2 regions of the Pantoea jilinensis genome follow, and region 1 is predicted to be linked to the other one. Evidence: predicted binding sites of a transcription regulator. Region 1 holds the regulator's gene; the other holds the start of a gene.
What was found. Region 1 encodes LexA, which represses DNA repair genes until DNA is damaged. Its sites were predicted from a motif close to TNCTGTATGTACATACAGNA; they were not measured.

Region 1 (7,804 bases):
TTAATACGCACCATCAGACTGGCCGCGATGTCATTAACGGTCGGCGTTAACCAGCTCGGACGTTGCGGCTCAATCGGATCGATCGCGTCGCGCCATTCCGGCACCCGCTTATTAAGATAGTTGACCAGCGGCAGCGGTTCGCCGAAGTTAACGTAACCCTGACCGAGATTGCGCAGCTTGCGTAAGCCGCGCACCATCTGCATGAAGCCCTCTTTCTCTTTGGCTGCACCGCGTAGTTCTTTGGCGTAAGTGCCCACTTCCATCACGTGCTCATAACCGATGTAGATCGGCACCAGCGTGATGGGGCGATTTCCGCCGCGCAGCATCGCCTGTAAGGTCATGGCTAAGGTGCCGGTTTTCGGGTCCAGCAGGCGACCGGTACGTGAACGGCCTCCTTCGACAAAGTATTCAACTGAATAGCCGCGGGTGAACAGCTCGCCGAGATATTCGCGGAATACCGTGGCGTAAAGCTTATTGCCTTTAAAGGTACGACGAATAAAGAAGGCGCCCAGACGACGGAAAATCGGTCCGGCTGGCCAGAAGTTGAGATTGATACCCGCGGCAATGTGCGGCGGCACCAGCCCCTGATGATAGAGCACATAGGAGAGCAGCAGATAATCCATATGGCTGCGATGGCAGGGTACATAGACAATCTCGTGGCCATCCTGCGCCAGCTGGCGAACTTTTTCACCGCCATTGACGTTGATGCCCTGATAGAGACGACTCCAGAGCCAGCCCATCACACGGTCGGTGACGCGAATGGCTTCATAGGAGAAGTTAGCAGCGATCTCTTCCATCATCTCAACAGCATTCTGCTGGGCTTTCTCATGGGAGATTTTTTTGCTGCGCGCTTCATCTTCGACGGCTTTTTCAATCGCTTTGGATTGCAGCAGACGATTAAACAGATCCTGACGCGCCGGTAAACGCGGGCCGATCGCCGCCAGTCGCTGACGGGCAAAATGGATGCGTGCCACGCGAGCCAGTTTCTGGGCAATCGACTTGTCCGTACCGTGTTCCGTTGCCATGCGGCGCAGCGAGACGGTCGGCGAGAAGCGGACAAAACTGTCACGTCCGTGCCAGATGACCGCAAAGAATTTCTGCACCCCATTAAGCACACGCAGATGCGGCGTCGCTTCGCCCTGGACTTCACGTCCTGGCGCACGACCAAACATCACGGTGACCGGCAGCATCTGAATATCCAGCTCAGGATTATTGCGATGCAGGTCGAGGTAATCGTGAAAGATTTTTACCGATTCAACGCTGGGCACAAAATAGGGAAATACGCGTGGGCCATTATGAATAAACACGTGGCGCGGCAGCAGCGAACCATCAATCTCCAGCGGAATCAGCGGATCGGGCAGATGATGCCGCAGACACTGTGCGCGTAAAGTCAGTAAGTCAGCCTTCGAATCGTAAGGCAAAACATACATAATAGGTCGGGTCGGATCCAGACCATGTTCAGACACGGGATCGGCCGGAATGGCCTTACTTTTTACCAAAAAGGAGAGTGGTAAATTAAGTAATTTGTAATAGAGTTTACGCCAACCTGACATAGACAACATGAAGCCTCTTGTTAGCAAAGCGCCGCAAGCATACCAGAAAGCGCAGCGAAGATCTGTGGTGGTGCCAATTGCACGCAGCCCAGACATTGACGTCAATTGAATGAAAGGGTTCCCACATCATGGCAAATAATGCCACCGGACTTATCAGAATAGTAAAAGCCGCAGGTTACTCCTGGCAGGGACTGCGTGCCGCCTGGCAGCATGAAGCCGCCTTTCGGCAGGAAACACTGGCTGCGCTGGCCGCTATTATTATCGCGTGCTGGCTGGATGTCGATGTGATCGCCCGCATCCTCATGATTGGCGCCGTGGTGCTGGTCGTCATTGTCGAAATCCTCAATAGCGCCATTGAAGCGGTGGTTGACCGGATTGGTCAGGAACATCATCCCCTGGCAGGCCGGGCCAAAGACATGGGCTCGGCGGCGGTGCTGATCAGCATCTTACTGGCCCTGTTTGTCTGGGTCGCGCTGCTCTGGACACATTTGCGATAAGCCTTCCATAACGCGCCTGAGGGCGCGTTTTCCCTGACAATCGGTTTCCATTTCGCCAATACCTGTATATACTCACAGCGACTGTATAAACAACCAGGGGGCGGGATGAAAGCATTAACCAGCAGGCAGCAGCAGGTCTATGACCTGATTCGCGACCATATATCTTCAACGGGCATGCCGCCTACGCGTGCAGAGATCGCCGCGCAACTGGGCTTCCGTTCGCCAAATGCGGCTGAAGAGCATCTGAAAGCGCTGGCGCGTAAAGGCGTTATTGAGATCGTTTCGGGTGCATCACGCGGCATTCGTCTGTTAATGGAAGAAGAAGTTTCAGAAGGACTACCGCTGATAGGCCGGGTTGCTGCCGGTGAGCCGATCATGGCGCAGGAACATATCGAAACCCACTACAAAGTGGATCCGGGCCTGTTCAAGCCTTCTGCCGACTTCCTGCTGCGCGTCAGCGGAATGTCGATGAAAGATATCGGGATTATGGACGGCGACCTGCTCGCGGTACATAAAACCCAGGATGTGCGCAACGGTCAGGTTGTCGTGGCACGCATTGATGATGAAGTCACCGTTAAACGCTGGAAAAAGCAGGGTGCTATCGTGCATCTTCTGCCTGAAAACAGCGATTTTGACCCTATCGTGGTCGACACCCGTGCGCAGTCACTGACCATTGAAGGTCTTGCGGTTGGCGTGGTGCGTAACGGCGAGTGGCTTTGATTCTGAGGCCTGCGTGCATTCGCCTTTTCTGATGCTATTCTGTCTGCCCTAATTTTGTTGCCTGCTTTGCTGCAGCGACACTGAGCACGGAACGGCGAATGCGCTTTATCACGGCAACGGATAAAAATCTCTGGCGGCTTGCGCTGCCGATGATCCTTTCAAATATCACCGTTCCCTTACTGGGCGTGGTCGATACTGCAGTTATTGGTCATCTCGACAGCCCTGTCTATCTTGGCGGGGTTGCGGTCGGGACCACAGTGACCAGCTTCCTCTTTATGCTGCTGCTTTTCCTTCGAATGAGTACCACTGGCCTGACGGCGCAGGCGTTTGGTGCGGGCGATAAAACCGCTCTGGCACGCGCGCTGACGCAGCCGCTGATCATTGCGCTGCTGGCCGGCGTGCTGTTCATCGCATTGCGTTATCCGATTATTCAGCTGGCGACCCATCTGGTAGGTGGCAATCCTGATGTACTGGAACAGGCGGCGCTGTTTATTCAGATTCGCTGGCTCAGTGCACCTGCCACGCTGGCAAACCTGGTCATCCTGGGCTGGCTGTTGGGCGTTCAGTATGCGCGGGCGCCGGTAATCCTGCTGATAGTGGGCAATCTGGTGAACATCGTGCTCGATCTCTGGCTGGTGATGGGGCTGCACTGGGGTGTCGCGGGAGCAGCAACCGCCACGGCGCTGGCGGAGTACATCACGCTGGGCGTCGGCGGCATCATGGTCTGGCGGGTGTTAAAGCTGCGCGGTATTACGTTTAATCTGCTGAAGCAGAGCTGGCGCGGTGACAGCGGCCGACTGCTGCGACTGAACCGGGATATCATGTTGCGCTCTCTGATGCTGCAGCTCTGTTTCGCCTCGCTGACCGTGCTGGGTGCGCGGCTGGGTCCGGACGTGGTGGCGGTTAACGCGGTATTACTGATGTTCATTACCTTTACTGCCTACGCGCTGGATGGTTTTGCCTACGCGGTTGAAGCTTTTGCCGGCGAAGCGCATGGCGCAAAAGATGGCAGTAAATTGCAGCACGTCTGGCACTCAGCCTGTCGGCAGGCGGTGGTAGTCGCGCTCTTCTTCTCGCTGGTTTATGCCATTTTTGGCCCGCAGATTGTTACCCTGCTGACCTCGCTTGAGTCACTGCAGCAGACAGCTGACCGCTATCTGGTCTGGCAGATAATCATGCCGCTGATCGGCGTCTGGTGTTATCTGCTTGATGGAATGTTCATCGGGGCGACACGTGGACGCGAGATGCGTAACAGCATGGTCGTGGCGGCGGCTGGCTACTTTCTGACGCTGCTCAGCGTACCGTTGCTGGGCAACCACGGTCTCTGGCTGGCGGTGACGGTATTCCTGGCGCTGCGCGGCCTGTCACTGTGGCTCATCTGGCGTAAGCACTGGCGTCAGAACAGCTGGTTTGAGGCGTGATCCAGCAGCGCTGACTCGGGAGGATACGGATTATTCTGTATTATTCTGCATTTTTGAAATTGGCTACTACAATTAACTCTAACAAGCGAAGTTAACCCGCGCTTTGTATCGTTATTTTGTTAAGCAGCAAGATAATTATTTAACCCGAGGATTGGAGGTCTGCCATGAACAAAGATGAAGCGAGCGGCAACTGGAAGCAGTTCAAAGGCAAAATGAAAGAGAAATGGGGCAAGCTGACCGACGATGATATGCAGGTTATCGAAGGTAAACGCGATCAGCTGGTCGGTAAAATCCAGGAACGCTACGGCTATGCAAAAGATGAAGCAGAGCGCGAAGTAGCAGACTGGGAAGGCACCAATAAAGATTACCGCTGGTAATCAGCGCATTACCCGATAGCCCGCTAAAATCCTTCCGGCGCGCCTGCACCGGAACAGTACAGGGACGGAACCGCACAAGGATGTGCCCGTCAGCCGCGTTTTCCCCGCTTTTTACCCTCATCCTGATGATTATGATCGCAACTCTCATGGTGCGTGCAGGCTTCAACGACGGCACAACTTTCACATAAACCATGTGCTTCAATCACGCTGTGGCGTAATGCAAACTGCGCTTCACCCGCCAGTGTCGCGATAATCTTTTCTACGCCCTGTGCCTGTTTCTCAGTAACGGCTGCACAACGGTCACAGACCAGCATGACTGACGTATGTGCCGGTGCTTCAAAGTGGTGACACATGACGTAGCTATTGTTGGATTCCACCCGATGAATGAAACCCTGTTCCAGCAGAAAGTCCAGCGCCCGATAGACCGTGGGCGGCTTAGCCTGTGGTTCGCTGACGCGAAGTTGATCCAGCAGGTCGTAGGCGCTGATAGAGCCCGGCTGTTCCGCCATCAGGCGCAACACCTCAGCACGCTGCGAAGTCAGACGCACACCGCGCTGCAGGCACATTTTTTCGGCCTGAATCAAAATTTGCTGCGACGTCAGGTTGGTCATGAAAATTCTCCGCTGGATAAGTGATGTTATTTTATCACACATAGTTTCGCGGTGCTGAGGTTGGTTTTTGTCTGATAAAACAGCATTATTCGCCTGATAAAGCAGCATATTTAGAATTCAGCCCGCTTTTTATCTCAAATATGACGATAATTCAGATCCATTCTGCAACCGTCTGAAGCGGAATTTGTTGGCATTTTGCTTTGCATCTCACTGAGTTAAGAAGTAATGTTCAGAAAGACTTAAGAAAAGTCTGGCATTGTTTGAAATGCACCGATGCAGTCTGAACTATTACAACGGTTTTTTGATTGGAAAACGTCCAATCCTTTGAATTAAGACACTGTTTCCTTTGAATTCACAGCAATAACGCGTTAGCCAGGGTTCACAATAGGGCTAACAAACTATTCAGTCGTTGAATGTTTCAATGACAATTTCTCAGGTGATGGCAGGCAAATGGTGAAAAAATCCGCTCAACGTTCAGCGCTGAAGTACTCCGCTGTAGTGACCGCGCTTTTCCTTTCTTCTTCCGCCATGGCGGCAGGGACCTGGTACGATGCACGTAATGACGCCATGGGTGGCACCGGCGTAGCATCTTCTCTTTATGGTTCCGCAGTGCTGGCGAACCCGGCATTGATGACGCGTGCTAAACCCGACGATAACGTCAGCATTATTGTTCCTTCAGCGGGTATTCAGGTTACTGACAAAGATAAGCTGCTTGATAAAGTCGATGATATTTCGGACACCGTGGATCGTTACCGCACAGTGCTGAATAACTTTACGCCAGCGGATTTCTTCCGCGGCTACCCTGAATTACGCGCCGCCTCCGGCGATGTCGCTAACAAACTCAGCGATTTGCGTGGCAACAAAGCGGATGGCAGTGCGGGTGCGGCCGTGGCCGTGACCATCCCCAATGAGACCCTGCCTTTCGCCTTTATCACCAAAGCCTACGGAACCGCGCACGTCCGCGCCAATGTCGTACAGGGTGATATCGACTATCTGCGCGGTGTTGCTGACGGTACGCGGTTCCCACGTCCTGGCGATCAAAATAACCTGCGCTCCAGCGCCAATGGCCTGGCGGCACTGACCACCGATTACGGTGTCGCGGTGGCGCATGAGTTCACCATCGCCGGTCAGCCAGTATCTGTTGGTGTGACGCCAAAAGTGCAGAAAACCTGGCTCTATAACTATACCGCCAGCATCTACAACTACGACAAGAACGACATTAACAATAGTAAGTATCGCAGCACCGACACCGGCTTTAACGTTGATGCCGGTCTGGCGACCACCTTTGCTGAAAACTGGACGCTGGGCGTGACCGGACAGAACCTGGTTTCACGCGATCTGCAGACCAGAGAGGTCAATGGTTACCGCGACACCTACCAGATTCGCCCGCTGGTCACCACCGGTCTCTCCTGGGATAAAGGTCCGTTTACCGTGACGGGCGATGTGGATCTGACGGAAACCAAACGCTTCAAAAGCCAGGATAACAGCCAGTATGCGGCGGTGGGCGCGGAATACCGCGTATTTGACTGGCTGCAGCTGCGTGGCGGTTATCGTGCGGACATGCGTTCTCACGACGAGAATGTCGCCACAGCAGGTTTTGGTGTGTCACCGTTTAACAAAGCCGTCCATCTGGATCTGGCTGGCTCAGTGGGTGCTAACAACACCTGGGGCGCGATGATGCAGCTCGGCTTTAACTTCTAACCGCGTTATTCAGGCTGTCGGGGTCGGGCGATGCACTATCGCCCGACCTTGTGTTATCCTTGCACAGAATTCCATCATCTTTAATTACCGGATTGCCTGCGCTTCATGTCTAATTTCTCTTCGCAACGCTTCTCTATTGCCCCTATGCTCGACTGGACCGATCGTCACTGTCGCTATTTTCATCGTCAGCTGACCGGCGATACGCTGCTCTACACCGAAATGGTGACCACGGGCGCGATCATTCATGGCAAAGGGGATTACCTGGCTTACAGTGAGGCGGAACATCCGGTCGCATTGCAGCTCGGTGGAAGCGATCCGGCGGCGCTGGCGCAGTGCGCGAAGCTGGCAGAGCAGCGTGGCTACGATGAAGTGAACCTCAATGTCGGCTGTCCCTCCGATCGCGTACAAAATGGTCGTTTCGGTGCCTGCCTGATGGCCGAAGCGAATCTGGTTGCGGATGCCATTAAAGCGATGCGCGACGTGGTCTCCATTCCGGTCACGGTGAAAACCCGCATCGGGATTGATGAGCTGGATAGCTATGAATTCCTGACTGATTTCATCGGCACGGTGGCGGGACGCGGCGAGTGCGAGACATTTATCATTCATGCGCGCAAAGCCTGGCTCTCTGGCCTCAGCCCTAAAGAGAACCGCGAAATTCCCCCGCTGGATTATCCACGCGTCTATCAGCTGAAACGCGATTTTCCGCATCTGACGATCGCGCTGAATGGCGGCGTGAAAACGCTGGAAGAGGCAAAGACTCATCTGCAACACCTCGATGGTGTGATGATGGGACGTGAAGCCTATCAAAACCCCGGCATTCTGGCGCAGGTCGATCAGACGTTGTTTGGTCGTCAGCATCCGGCGGCTAACCCGGTGGACGTGGTGCGCGCCATGTACCCCTACATTGAAGCGGAACTGGCGAAG
Region 2 (7,804 bases), 910 kb from region 1:
CCATTTTTATAACGGCGACAGGAACGGTCAGATGGAGGCGCACCACTATGTCACCGTGCTGAACGACGATGTGATGCAGGCGGTGATTTACGACGGCAATACGCGCGACGCACGGCTGATGGGCGTGGAGTACATTATCAGCGAACGGCTGTTTAAGGCCCTGCCGCCGGAAGAGAAGAAACTGTGGCACAGCCATCAGTATGAGGTGAAATCGGGCACGCTGATTGCGCCGGGCTTACCCGCCGCCGCCGACCATGCCCTGATGACACGCATCGCGAACACCTACGGAAAGACCTGGCACACCTGGCACACGGATCGTGATAAAACGCTGCCAATTGGCATTCCGGCCTTGATGATGGGCTTTACACAGGATGGTCAGATGGATTCGCGACTGCTGGCGGATCGCGATCGCCGCTTTGACGTCGACAGTAAACAGATCCGTGCCGAACGAGCGGATATCGTAGCGCATCCGGCGGCACCGGGCGCCAATGCCTGGGAAAAGGGTCAGGTTATTCAGCTGAAGCGCACCACTGGCGGTGGTGAACACAGCCACGGCCAGACCGGCTTTGGCCCGGCGGAGCAGCTAAAGCAGCCTTAAGCGAGTGATAAGCGTGTTTTCTGGCAGTGGCGTGTGGATACACAGAGGAGACTCAGCGGACGAAAAGGGTCTGGCCCGCTGAGCCATTAACGCCGCCTTAGTCCCAGCGCTGAGCTGCCTGGTGATCGCTGTCGCGGGCGTCCACCCAGCGATCGCCCTGCTCAGTCGCTTCACGCTTCCAGAAGGGGGCGCGGGTTTTCAGGTAATCCATGATGAACTCTGCGGCAGAAAAGGCGCTGCTGCGATGCGCACTGGTCACACCCACCAGCACGATTTCATCGCCGGGAAACAGTTCGCCGACGCGATGAATCACGGTAACCCGTTGCAGTGGCCAGCGTTCGCGCGCCGCATCCACAATCTCCTGAAGCGCTTTTTCGGTCATGCCGGGATAGTGCTCCAGCGTCAACGCCGCCACGTTATCACCCAGATTGTGGTTGCGGACTTTGCCGGTAAAGGTTACCACCGCACCATCTTCATCACAGGCCGCCAGCCAGCGATACGCTTCCGCCATATCAAAGGGTGCAGGGCCAACGCGAATCTGCGTTTCCATCTCAGCCTCCGGTCACGGGCGGGAAAAAGGCGACTTCATCCCCGGCGTGCAGCGGATGCGTCATCGGCACCAGCGTCTGATTGACCGCCGCCAGCAGTTTGCCTGACTCCAGCGCCAGCGCCCAGCGATCGTTGCGGTCGGCCAGCGCACTGCGCAGCGTGGCCACATCCGGGTAATCAGCACCGACCTCAAGTGATGCCGTGCCGGTCAGCTCACGCACCTGGGCAAAAAACAGCACCTTAATCATGCGCGACCGCCTTGAAATCGCCGCTTTTACCGCCGCTCTTGCTGATTAAACGCAACTGATCGATGACGATATCTTTCTGTACCGCTTTGCACATGTCGTAGATGGTGAGGGCGGCAACCGAGGCGGCCGTCAGCGCTTCCATCTCGACGCCGGTTTTGCCGGTGAGGCGACAGAGCGTGGTAATGCGAACCCGATTATGATCCGGTTCCGCTTCCAGATTCACTTCCACTTTGCTCAGCATCAGCGGATGACAGAGCGGAATCAGCTCCCAGGTGCGTTTTGCTGCCTGAATCCCGGCGATGCGCGCCGTGGCAAAGACATCCCCTTTGTGGTGGCTGCCTTCCATAATCATCTGCAGCGTTTCAGGCTGCATCAGCACCAGCACTTCTGCCCGCGCTTCTCGCACGGTTTCAGCTTTGGCGGAGACATCCACCATGTGCGCTTCGCCCGCGGCGTTAATGTGTGTGAGTTGAGACATACTTACCGTTCTTACCGTTTCTTCAGATGTGAGACAAAATTACAGGGCGCGGTGCGCGCATCAAGCTGGTCAGCAATAATCCGCTCCCAGGCAGTACGGCAGGCGCTGGTTGATCCCGGCACAGCCAGAATCAGCGTCCCGTTAGCCAGACCGGCAACGGCGCGCGACTGCAATGTTGAACCGCCAATCTCTTCATAGGAGACCATCCGGAACAGTTCGCCAAAGCCGTCAATCTCGCGATCAAACAGTGGCAGCAGGGCTTCCGGGGTGCTGTTTTTCAGGTTAAAGCCGGTGCCGCCATTAATAATCACCACCTGTACATCTTCACTGGCGATCCAGCGCGACACGGTGGCGCGGATGCGGTAGAGATTATCCGGCACGATGGCGTGATCAACCACCTCATGGCCCGCTTCTGCTGCCGCCTCGCGCAGGTAGTCGCCGGAGGTATCGTTGCTGGCATCGCGGCGATCTGACACCGTCATCACCGCCATCTGCAATGCCTGAAATTCGCTGGCTGGTTTACCCATACTTCCTCCTGAAATTAGCCGCCAATGTAAGAGAGATTCTGTGTGATGCCGGTGTTGCCCTGATGCAGGAAGTGGGTCTGCTTTTTCTGCCCCAGGCTGCTGGCAATGCGCGCCTGCAGTTCGGCCTGCTGATCATCGGACGCCAGCAGGTCGCGCAGCGGTACGCCGCCGTCACCAAACAGGCACAGGTGAAGATTACCGTGCGCTGAGACACGCAGACGGTTGCAGCTGGCACAGAAATCTTTGGCGTAAGGCATGATCAGGCCAATCTCGCCGACATAATCGGGATGGTAAAAGACCTGCGCCGGCCCGTCACTGCGTCCACTTTCGCGGCGCTGCCAGCCCTGGGCGATCAGTTGATCGCGGATCACCATGCCGGAAACGTGCTGATCGCGGAACAGCGTGCCGCCGTCGCCGGTTTCCATCAGTTCGATAAAGCGCAGCTGGATCGGGCGGGTGCGGATCCAGTCGAGGAACGTCGCCAGATTACGGCTGTTGAGATCGCGCATCAGCACACTATTGACTTTGACCTGGCGAAAACCGGCGTCCAGCGCGGCATCGATGCCGCTCATCACCTGATGGAATTTATCCTGACCGGTAATAGCGTGAAACTGACGGGCATCCAGACTGTCGACGCTGACGTTAAGTGCGGTTAAACCCGCATCGCGCCACTGCTTCACATCACGCGCCAGCCGGTAGCCGTTAGTGGTCACCGCGATCTGGCGGATAGAAGCGTTTTCACGGACCGCCGCAATGATGTCGGTGAAATCACGGCGCAGCGACGGCTCACCGCCGGTCAGCCGCACTTTTTCGGTGCCGGCAGCGGCGAAGGCCCGCGTGACACGGCGGATTTCATCCAGAGAGAGAAAGCTTTTGTTACGAATTCCCTGCGGTTTGTAGCCGTCAGGCAGGCAGTAGGTACAGCGGAAATTACAGACATCCGTGACCGACAGGCGCAGGTAATAGAACTTACGCGCGTATGCATCAGTAAATTGTGACACCAGAACACCTTTCCAGATTGGGAGATGCAGTCATTTCTTCCTGCACCCTGGCAGCTCGATGGCTACGGCCTGAACCCCCTATCCGCAGACTTAGGCATTCAGGCTTGAGTGTACGCTGACCCGTTGATCAGCGCGGTAAACATGATGGTAGCGTGTATTTCGCCACTCTTCCATTTGCTCTTTTCGCTATATATTCTTATATATATCGAATTTTCACCGCATGTTAGCGACAGGATACGTTAAAATGCGATCCAGATTTTGACGCATGTCATCCGCGCGGGCTTAGCGTTTAGAGCCTCGCCACGCGAAAGGATTTTAAGGAGAAGTATGAATCGCACACTGGCCGATCTTGATCGCGTTGTGGCACTGGGAGGCGGACACGGTTTAGGCCGCGTGATGTCTGCCCTTTCCCCGCTGGGCTCGCGTCTCACCGGTATCGTCACCACCACCGACAACGGCGGATCAACCGGCCGTATTCGCCGCTCCGAAGGCGGGATCGCTTGGGGCGACATGCGTAACTGCCTTAACCAGCTGATTGCGGAACCCAGCGTCGCCTCAGCGATGTTTGAGTATCGCTTTGCCGGTAACGGCGAACTGGCCGGACACAATCTCGGTAACCTTATGCTGCGGGCGCTGGATCATTTGAGTGTACGCCCGCTTGAAGCGATTAATATCATCCGCAACCTGCTGAAAGTGGATGCCTTTTTAATCCCGATGTCAGAACAGCCGGTGGATCTGGTGGCGATGGATGCCGAAGGCAATATGGTTTACGGTGAAACCGCCATTGACGAGATGAAACAGCCGCCACAGGAATTGATGCTGCATCCTAATGTCCAGCCCACGCGGGAAGCATTGCAGGCGATAGGTGACGCGGATCTGATCCTGATTGGTCCAGGCAGTTTTTACACCAGCCTGATGCCGATTCTGCTGATGGAAGAGATGGCGCAGGCATTGCGTCGCACGCCCGCCACCATGGTGTTTATCGGCAATCTGGGCCGTGAGCTCAGTCCCGCTGCCGCCAGTCTGTCTGTGGCTGATAAGCTTCAGATGATGGAGCGTTACATTGGCAAGCGAGTCATTGATGCGGTGGTGGTCGGCCCGTCAGTGGCAACAGAGGGCATTGAAAACCGTTTGATTGTCCGTGAACCGCTGGAGGCCGCCGACATCAAATATCGTCACGACCGCCAGCTATTACGGGTGGCGCTGGAACATGCCATTCAGGGCTTTGACGGCGCTACGAGGCCGCAATAAACAGCGTTCGCAGCTCATGCAGCTGATCACGCACATTTGCAGCCTGTTCGAACTCCAGGTTCTGCGCGTGCTGCTGCATCTGCCCTTCCAGCTCGTGAATCTTTTTCTGCAGAGCCTGCGGCGTTAGCAGCTTGAAATCGGCCAGTGCCTGGGCTTCGCCAGGACGTGCCGGTTTCGCTTTGCCGCGGGTTTTCACTATGTTGTTACCCAGTTCCAGAATATCGGTGATCTTCTTGTTCAGCCCCTGCGGCACAATGCCGTTTTGCTCGTTGTGCAGTTGCTGCTTCTCACGGCGACGCTCGGTCTCTTCAATGGCGCGTGCCATCGACGGCGTAATTTTATCGCCGTAAAGAATCGCCTTACCGTTGATGTTACGCGCCGCACGACCAATGGTCTGAATCAGCGATCGTTCAGAACGCAGGAAGCCCTCTTTATCCGCATCCAGAATCGCGACCAGAGAGACTTCCGGCATATCCAGCCCCTCACGCAGTAAGTTGATGCCCACCAGCACATCAAACTCCCCCAGACGTAAGTCGCGAATAATTTCCATACGCTCCACAGTGTCGATATCGGAGTGCAGATAACGCACCTTCTCGCCATGCTCCGTAAGATACTCGGTGAGATCTTCAGCCATGCGTTTGGTCAGCACCGTGACCAGCACACGTTCGTTGATGGCCACACGCTGACGGATTTCTGACAGCAAATCGTCGACCTGCGTCCCGACCGGGCGCACTTCAATGATGGGGTCCAGCAGGCCGGTAGGACGTACCACCTGATCGACCACTTCGTCGCCCGATTTTTCCAGCTCATATTTGCCCGGCGTGGCAGAAACATAGATGGTCTGCGGCGCCAGTGCTTCAAACTCTTCAAACTTCATCGGACGGTTATCCAGCGCCGACGGCAGGCGGAAGCCATACTCAACCAGCGTCTCTTTACGCGCCCGGTCACCTTTGTACATGCCGCCAATCTGCGGAATGGTGACGTGTGACTCATCCACCACCAGCAGGCCATCCGCCGGCAGATAATCAAACAGTGTCGGCGGGGCTTCGCCCGGTCCGCGTGCGGAAAGATAGCGCGAGTAGTTCTCGATGCCAGAGCAGTAGCCCAGTTCGCTCATCATCTCCAGGTCAAACTGGGTACGCTGGGTAATGCGCTGCTCTTCCAGCAACTTATTATTCTCAAGCAGCACCCGGCGGCGGTCCGCCAGCTCGACTTTGATATCTTCCATTGCCTGCAGAATGCGCTCGCGTGGCGTGACATAGTGCGTCTTTGGGTAAATGGTAAAACGCGGCACCACAGAATCGATCTGACCGGTCAGCGGGTCAAACAGCGACAGACGCTCCACCTCTTCATCAAACAGTTCAACGCGCAGCGCAATATCGTCCGACTCTGCCGGGAAAATATCGATCACTTCACCACGCACGCGGAAAGTACCGCGCTGAAACGCCTGATCGTTACGGGTGTATTGCAATTCTGACAGGCGGCGCAGGATGCTACGCTGATCAATAATCATGCCGCGGGTGAGGTGCAGCATCATTTTCAGATAGAGATCGGGATCGCCCAGACCATAGATTGCCGAAACCGACGCGACGACGATAACGTCGCGCCGCTCCAGCAGCGCCTTAGTGGCCGAGAGACGCATCTGCTCAATGTGTTCGTTAACCGATGCATCTTTTTCAATAAAAGTGTCCGAGCTCGGTACATAGGCTTCAGGCTGGTAATAATCGTAGTAAGAGACGAAAAACTCGACGGCGTTATCCGGGAAAAACTCTTTCATCTCGCCATAAAGCTGAGCGGCCAGCGTCTTGTTCGGGGCCAGCACCATTGTCGGGCGGTTGAGGTCGGCAATCACGTTGGCGACGGTAAAGGTCTTACCAGAACCCGTCACACCCAATAAGGTCTGATGGGCCAGTCCATCCTCCAGCCCCTCTTCCAGGCGACGGATCGCCTCAGGCTGATCGCCCGAAGGTTTGAAGGCGGAATTCAATTTAAAGGCTTTGGTCATGAATGCAGTTCCTGCTGGAGAAGTCGGCGGGCAGGCACTTATTTTACTCTGCTATGGTGATTTTGCCAGAAAATAATACTGGATATAAAAACAGTAATGATGCATTGTTAATGTCAGCACAATGAGACTTTTTGAACCGGCGACGTCGTAGCGATTGCACAAAGTCTGTTGCGCAATGTTATCCCCAGACCCGGATCAGATTTAACATTTGTCAATAGAGCGTCACAAAATTACAGTTCGGTTACCTGACAGATAATTCGCAGGCTTGTTTTTTGATAACCTACTGATTTAATTTACTTTAGGTCACAAGGCCAGATTCTCGTCATAATGTTACCAGGCCGCGTATTTCCTCGCTTCCAACTGGTTTTCATTACCTAATGCACAAGGTTATCCACAGGAATGGTGGATAAGTGATGGCAGCCCCGCCGCCATCAGCTGTGTATAATTTTTCCCTGCTCCTTCATCGCCTCGAAAATAATTTTTTTGCGTTAAATTTCACGTCAGCCGCTGACGGAATATTCTGCATTTTTCATCGTCCACCTGATGTATCACGCAAATTTTCATCAATCCACTAAGATTCTTAATCAGACTTATTGCCTCTTAACACACCGTCTGCACCAGAAACAGCGCCCCGAGGCACTGCAAAAGTGCAGCGGCGTGACCACCGTGGGGAATTGATAAGTTTTTCTCAACTTTTATCCCTTAAACATGGCATCCCGGCCGGAATCAGGACCGTTTTTAGATCTGGCCTGAGAATTGCAGGAATGACTGGCGTCAACGCGCTTCACGCGCACTGTGCTGCAATAGCGAGACAGCTGTTGCTGATGACTTGTTTGCCAGACGACAGAGAGCGGATGCAATCAGGCTAATGATCGGGAAGGAGAGTGTCAGATGCTGAGTCTACGTTCGGTCAATCAATTTTACGGTCAGAACCATATTCTGTGGGATGTGGATCTGGATCTGGCACCTGGCACCTGCACGGGCGTTCTGGGTCGTCAAGGCATGGGGAAAACCACGCTGGTCAACTGCATCATGGGCAGACTGCCGATTAACAGCGGCTCTATCTCCTGGAAAGAGGATGGCTCACCGCCAGAAGATCTTCTGCTGCAGCCCGCTGAACAGCGGGCACAGATGGGCATTGGCTATG

Region 2: a site for LexA is predicted at 6,734-6,753, ahead of uvrB (excinuclease ABC subunit UvrB). Genes of this name have one in related genera too.

The regions. Positions count from the first base shown of each region.
Region 1 covers NZ_CP077746.1:3,781,685-3,789,488, reverse strand. Annotated here, with positions in the region: gene plsB (glycerol-3-phosphate 1-O-acyltransferase PlsB) at 1-1,553, opposite strand, end outside; gene KTJ90_RS17865 (diacylglycerol kinase) at 1,682-2,050, shown strand; gene lexA (transcriptional repressor LexA) at 2,156-2,770, shown strand; gene dinF (MATE family efflux transporter DinF) at 2,869-4,191, shown strand; gene KTJ90_RS17850 (CsbD family protein) at 4,356-4,568, shown strand; gene zur (zinc uptake transcriptional repressor Zur) at 4,658-5,179, opposite strand; gene KTJ90_RS17840 (conjugal transfer protein TraF) at 5,630-6,880, shown strand; gene dusA (tRNA dihydrouridine(20/20a) synthase DusA) at 6,986-7,804, shown strand, end outside.
Region 2 covers NZ_CP077746.1:2,867,961-2,875,764, forward strand. Annotated here, with positions in the region: gene KTJ90_RS13490 (OBAP family protein) at 1-598, shown strand, start outside; gene moaE (molybdopterin synthase catalytic subunit MoaE) at 696-1,148, opposite strand; gene moaD (molybdopterin synthase sulfur carrier subunit) at 1,150-1,395, opposite strand; gene moaC (cyclic pyranopterin monophosphate synthase MoaC) at 1,388-1,873, opposite strand; gene moaB (molybdenum cofactor biosynthesis protein B) at 1,885-2,400, opposite strand; gene moaA (GTP 3',8-cyclase MoaA) at 2,415-3,401, opposite strand; molybdenum cofactor riboswitch at 3,391-3,524, opposite strand; gene KTJ90_RS13520 (gluconeogenesis factor YvcK family protein) at 3,729-4,652, shown strand; gene uvrB (excinuclease ABC subunit UvrB) at 4,636-6,657, opposite strand; gene KTJ90_RS13530 (ABC transporter ATP-binding protein) at 7,549-7,804, shown strand, end outside.